Regions from separate parts of the Soonwooa sp. genome, predicted to be linked through region 3. Evidence: riboswitches for the same ligand, from Rfam matches in the RefSeq annotation. Region 3 holds a riboswitch; each other region holds the start of a gene.

Region 1 (2,204 bases), on a different contig from region 3:
AAATGTCTTTAAGTATTGGTCTAGTTGCGCTTACAGTTGGTAACTTTATGGGTGGTATTTGGGCTAACGAAAGTTGGGGACGTTATTGGAGCTGGGACCCGAAAGAAACTTGGGCTTTCATCTCAATTATGGTTTATGCCTTTGTATTGCACATGAGATTGGTACCTGGACTTCGTGGAAGACATATTTTCCATGTAATGACAATGATTGCATTCTGTTCTATGGTAATGACTTATTTTGGTGTTAATTACTATCTGACAGGACTTCACTCTTATGCAAAAGGAGATCCAATTCCGGTTCCGCTTTGGGTATATTTAGGATTGTTATTTATGGCGACTTTGTCATTTGTCTCTTACTTTAGATATAAAAGCTTACACAAAAGTCTTTTAATTAAAAAAGAGGAACGTACGCAAGATCAACCTTAATTTTGATTAATAAAATAATAAAGGCATATCGTTAATGATGTGCCTTTTTTTGTTTTAAAACTTCTGAAAAAGCTTTATTTATACTATCTTTGCGGCAATTAGGTTAAGATGTTTTTGTCTTATTAAAAGGGAATTAGGTGTAATACCTAAGCTGTACCCGCAACTGTAAACTACAAAACTTGATGTCAAATAGTTGTCCACTGAAGTCATATTTGGGAAGGACGATGTCAAGATGTGAGCCAGGAGACCTGCCTAATGTTGATACTTTCGGGGACAAAGGTGATGGACATTCTGTCTTTTCATAACCACTCTTTATGAGTATAATCCCCAATAGTTTCGGGAGTTAAACTAATTTAATTTTATACTTATGAAGCGGTTTTTTACCACGTTCAGCCTATTAATTATGGGCGCAAGTGCGGCTAATGCACAAAACATCAACTTTCCAGATGCTAATTTCAAAGCAGCTATTATTAAAGCTTATCCAGCGGTGGATGCTAACAAAGATGGACAAATTTCGGAGACTGAAGCTTTGACTTTGACGGCGATTCGTAATCTTTCCAATTATCCTAATATCTATGATGCAACGGGAATTGAGTATTTTACAAATTTGACAGAGCTTAATTTGGGAGATCTTATTAATCTTAACAAAATTGATGTCTCAAAAAATACGAAAGTTACGACGCTTAATCTTCGTAATAATAAACTAACAGGCGTTTTGGATGTTTCGGCACTTGATAAAATGACGAATATCGAACTTAATAAAAATCAGTTGACTGGTATTATTTTTCCTCAAAACTCGAAGTTAAAAATCGTCTACATCAATGAGAATGCCCTGGCATCGATTGATTTGTCCGAGCTTAAAGATTTGCAACGTTTATTTTTGGTTAACAACAAATTGACGAGTTTGAATGTTTTACAAAATACTAACCTAGAAAGAATTCATATCAACAACAACCAGTTGACGACTTTGGATTTGTCTGGACTTACGAAACTTAATTGGTTTTCGGCTGAATCTAATCAATTAACGAATATTGCATTCAAAAATAATCCGTTGTTAAAAACGATTTTAGCGAAGAATAATCAATTAACTTCTTTTGATTTTATGGACGGAACGCTGAACAATGTGACGCTAATTAACGTTGAAGGAAATTCTAATTTTAATTTGATTAAAAAAGATTGTGAGGATCAAATTGTAAGTGTTCAAAATATAACGGTTGAGACTAATTGCGCTATGTCGGTTGATAATCAAACTGCGAATGGGATTAAAATTTATCCAACTTTAGTGAAAGATTTTATTAATGTTGAAGGAGATTTTAAAAATCCTAGTTTCCAAATTTTCAATATGAGCGGGCAGTTGCTGCAATCGGGAGTTTTAAATGCTTCAAAAATTGATGTTTCTAAACTTTCTAAAGCAACATATATTTTTGTTTTAAAAACCAACGACAAGCTCATTAAACAAAGCTTTATCAAACAATAAAAATTTAAAACGCTTTTTTAGGCGTTTTTTTTATGTTTTGTATTTTAAAAATATATATCTTTATGATATCAAATTAATATCAAAATTTCAAACACATGGAAAAAGTTTTAAAACCAATGTCTGGTTACCTTGCTTTATTAATAAGCGTAATCCTGTTTTTTGCAGGCATAGGATTGTTTATATATTCTATCGATTATAGCGTAGGATTGGCAGTTGTAGCGATTTTGATGGTGTTATTATCATTCTTTTTTATGAAAGGTTTAATGATCATCCAGCCCAATCACTCGCGTGTTCTTAACTTC
Region 2 (2,204 bases), on a different contig from region 3:
CTTTTTGGGAATGTTCAAAAAGTGCTCCATCCGAAATAGAGTGCGCCACAAAATAATCGAACGCAACATCAACAAAAGCCCCTGCATAAAGCCTTACCAAAGGACTAAATACTTTTTTTGCTTGCGAAATTGCTGGATGTGTATCGGTGAAACTATCAATGGCGCGATGTAGTTTGATGCCTTTTTGAATTTCTAAAGGGAAATTTTCGCGCTCATTATTTTTGATGAAATCTGCAATCATATTCCCGACAAGTTGCCCGTCAGTAAAGGATAAATAGGAGTGTGCAAGATAATTCATTATAATGTTTGTGCGATTTTTTGTGTTATAAAAGTAAATACAATTTAAGTAATTTATTTCTTTTAAATGCTGTTTTTGTACAAAGCAAATGTTATTACATTAGATAAATTTTTCTAGAATAATTTAAAAATTAGGAAAATTATTTGTGATTTTGGACTTTAACGAAAAAGGCTTTCTTGTTTAATAAAAATTTAATACTTTTGCAAAACTGGTGAGCTATAAAAAGCTTTAAAAGGGAACTGGGTGAAAATCCCAGACAGACCCGCTGCTGTAAGCTTCACGCAAGGTTTTTGGTAACAATATCCACTGTTCTTAGAATGGGAAGGATTCCAAAAATGAAGTAAGTCAGAAGACCTGCCAGTATGTTTAACGTTTGACGCTTTCGTGGAATAAAGCCTAGAACAACGAAGTTACTGTGCAGTTTTTGCGCTGTTGCTTTGTATTCTTATTTTCCATTAGCGTCATCATTATTCTAAATGAGCTAATGGTGACACGACTTTTTTTATCGGTTTTTCAAGCGGCATTTCTTGTGGCTTTTTTTGTGATGTCTTTAGTTTTTGGACAGAGTAAAGATAGTATTTCCAAAAAAGAAATCACGGAAGTTATTCTTTTCAAACGCGATTTGAAAGATGTAATTCCTGCACAAACCTTAAGTGGAGAAGACTTGCAACGCTTGAGCAGTCAATCGGTTGCGGATGCTTTACGTTATTTTTCGGGAGTCCAGATCAAAGATTATGGCGGCGTTGGTGGTCTAAAAACTATTAATGTACGAAGTTTGGGAAGCCAACATGTTGGCGTTTTTTATGATGGTATCCAGCTCGGAAATGCACAAAATGGTTTGGTCGATTTGGGGCGTTATTCTTTAGATGATCTCGAAGGTATTTCCTTATATAATGGTCAAAAAAGTGAAATCTTCCAACCGGCAAAGGATTTTGCTTCTGCAAGTGCTATTTATCTTCAAACCAAAACACCTTCGTTTACTGGAAACAAAAAAACAAATCTTTCTATTCGTCTCAAAAATGGCACGATACAATTATTTAATCCTTCTTTTAGGCTAGAGCAAAAATTGTCAGACAAAATTGCGTTTAGTTTTAGTTCTGAATATTTGGAAAGTGATGGCGTGTATAATTTTCGCTATTTCAAAAGATATCCAGATGGCGCGATTGCGTATGACACGATTGCAAAAAGACAAGATTCGGATATTAAAGCCAAACGTTTTGAAACCACAATAAATGGAATAATCCGTAACGGAACTTGGAATATTCGTGGTTACGCCTATAACTCTAACCGTGGCATTCCTGCGGCCATTGTTAACGGTAGATTTGGTGCTCGTGGTTCTAGGATGACGGATGACAATTACTTTGTGCAAGGCACTTTTAGAAAGAAACTTTTTCCAAAATTCGAAACCCAACTTAAAGCCAAGTTCGCTTACGATTACACGTATTATGCGGACACGGTGCGTACAGAATATGTGATCAGATTCGAGAATTCTTACATCCAACGTGAAGTTTACGTTAGTTCTTCTAACATCTACACGATTACACCGAGTTGGGATATCAGCTTAAATGGTGATTTCCAGTTTAATAATTTAGATGCCAATTTAATCAACTTTTCATACCCTACACGTTATACCAATTTGGTGGCTTTAGCGTCGACTTATCAATGGAATCGACTGCGTTTTATGGGAAGTCTTCTAGGAACTTTCGTGCACGAAAATGTTGAGAAAAATGCGAAATCTCCAGACCGACGAGAGTGGACGCCTGCTTTCTATGCTGCTTATCAGCCCTTCAATACTAAAGATTTAACGTTAAGAACTTTCTACAAACGGATTTTTAGAATGCCAACGTTTAATGATTTGTATTACACCAACATTGGGAATACCTATCTGAAACCTGAATATACCACG
Region 3 (2,204 bases):
TTATCTCAATTTTGTAGAGCGTTTTCCTGATGTTGATGCGCTTGCAAATGCAGATGAAGAGGAAGTTTTGCTTTATTGGAAAGGGCTTGGTTATTATTCTCGTGCTCTTAATCTTCACAAAGCGGCGAAGCAATTGGTAGTCGATTACAATTCAGAATTTCCTAAGACTTATTCCGAATTATTAAAACTAAAAGGTGTTGGCAAATACACTGCAGCGGCGATTGCAAGTATTTCGTTTCTTGAGAAGGTTGCGGCGGTGGACGGTAATTTTTATCGCGTCTTGTCGAGGTTATTTGCTGATGATTTTGATATTTCTAATTCTAGAGCTTTTCAATATTTTTCAGAACTAGCAGAATTAATTATGCCTGAAAAAGATGCAGGTTGTTTTAACCAAGCGATGATGGATCTGGGTTCAGAAGTTTGTAAACCCAAGAATCCACTTTGCTCGGATTGTCCTTTGCAAGATGATTGTCACGCGTTTGCTATCGGAAAAATTAATCAATTTCCTGTTAAACTTAAAAAAACAAAAGTTGAAAATTTAGCCTTAAGTTATCAATTCGTTTATCATGATGACCAGTTTTTAGTTAAACAACGTGACACGTCAGATATTTGGAAAAAATTGTTTGAGTTTCCAAAGAGTTTAGATTTTAATGGAATTGATTTTATTGAAGAACATGAGAAGGTTATTCAACATAAATTAACACATCGCAATTTAGAAATTTCGATTTCTAAAATTTTAATACCAAATAAATCCGATTTTGATAAACTAAAAACTGAAAATGATTTTTTAAGTTTTAGTTTTACTGAAGCCGAACAAAAGTCTTTTCCAAAACCTCTACACGATTATTATATTAAATACTTTTCATCATAAATTGAATTAAAAGAAAAACTTTACATATTTTTGCAAAATTGGTTTTCGGGCTTAATAATCCGAAATTAAAAGGGAATGAAATGTAAGTCTTCAACTGTCCCCGCAACTGTAGATCGTATAAAGAGATTGCATCAAGACCATTGTCGCTGACGAGAAGGGATGTAATCAACGAAAGTCAGGAGACCTGCCAAGTTTAAACTTAACAAAAGGCTTTCGGGAGAAAAGTGATCAGTATGAAGAGATTTTTTTTAAATTTTAGTTTTATCTTTCCAGTTTTTGGTTTCGCCCAAGAAGCTGTCATAGACACAGTTTTCGTTGATTCACAATTTGAAAATGCTAAGAATTTTTCAAAAATTAAAGTGATAAAATCGGACGATGTTCTCAAAAATGCCACTTCACTTTCAGATTTATTGAGTTTCCAAACGCCTATTTATATTAAAGAGAATGGCCGTGGAATGGTGTCTTCGCCTTCTTTTCGTGGAACAACAGCGCAGCAAACCGCTTTTGTTTGGAACGGAATTAACATTAATTCTCAGTTTTTAGGACAAGGCGATATCAATAATATTTCACTTTTAGGTTATGATAACATCGCAGTTAAATCCGGAGGTGGAAGTGTTTTGTATGGCAGTGGTGCTATTGGCGGCTCTATTCACCTAAATAATTCGTTTGGATATAATAAAGGTTTTAAAGGGCAAGTTTTTTCGGAGTATGCGTCTTTTGAAACTTCAAATCCTTTATTGAAAACTAGTTTTAGTAACGATAAATTTAGCTTTCAATTTGCAGTTAATCATAACCGAAGTAAAAACAATTACGAAGTCGAAGAGAGAAATTATGTCAACCGAAATGGCGCTTATGACAATACTGGCGTTAATTTAGGTTTTGCTTACAAAGTTGATGATAAAAACGAAATCTACTCGCAAAGTCAGATTTTTGATGCGATCCAAAATTATCCATTGTTGTCAGAATTTTCGACACCAAGTAAGTATTTAAGCCAAAGTTTTAAAAGTATTGTTGGTTGGTATTTTAAGAATGAAAATTTTAAAAACGATTTTAAAGTTGCACATCTTAAAGATGATTATCAATATTATATGAATTCTAATTTTGCTGCTTCCGAATCTGGTGGCGGGACGAAACAATTCATTTTAAAAGATGATTTTAAATATCAAATAAACGCAAATTCTGAACTTAATTTTTTAGGTGAGGTTAGTCAAATTGAAGCCTTAGGTGTTAAGACTGGAATTGGTTCTGTTAAACGTCGACAAGGTTCTTCGGCGTTATTGTATCGAGATTTTAGTATTAAAAATTTTAATTGGGAAGTTGGCGCAAAGAAGGA

What was found. Region 3 has a riboswitch for cobalamin ahead of RT037_RS10355 (TonB-dependent receptor domain-containing protein). Riboswitches for the same ligand answer to the same signal wherever they lie in the genome.
Region 1: linked by a shared signal. The riboswitch ahead of RT037_RS03430 (T9SS type A sorting domain-containing protein) and the one ahead of RT037_RS10355 (TonB-dependent receptor domain-containing protein) in region 3 are both predicted to bind cobalamin.
Region 2: linked by a shared signal. The riboswitch ahead of RT037_RS02765 (TonB-dependent receptor domain-containing protein) and the one ahead of RT037_RS10355 (TonB-dependent receptor domain-containing protein) in region 3 are both predicted to bind cobalamin.

What each region holds. Positions count from the first base shown of each region.
Region 1 covers NZ_DAMBQF010000003.1:138,064-140,267, forward strand. The annotation lists gene ccsA (cytochrome c biogenesis protein CcsA) at 1-425, shown strand, start outside; cobalamin riboswitch at 509-696, shown strand; gene RT037_RS03430 (T9SS type A sorting domain-containing protein) at 793-1,902, shown strand; gene RT037_RS03435 (SPFH domain-containing protein) at 1,998-2,204, shown strand, end outside.
Region 2 covers NZ_DAMBQF010000002.1:212,404-214,607, forward strand. The annotation lists gene RT037_RS02760 (ACP phosphodiesterase) at 1-298, opposite strand, end outside; cobalamin riboswitch at 491-675, shown strand; gene RT037_RS02765 (TonB-dependent receptor domain-containing protein) at 783-2,204, shown strand, end outside.
Region 3 covers NZ_DAMBQF010000022.1:7,198-9,401, reverse strand. The annotation lists gene mutY (A/G-specific adenine glycosylase) at 1-871, shown strand, start outside; cobalamin riboswitch at 894-1,078, shown strand; gene RT037_RS10355 (TonB-dependent receptor domain-containing protein) at 1,105-2,204, shown strand, end outside.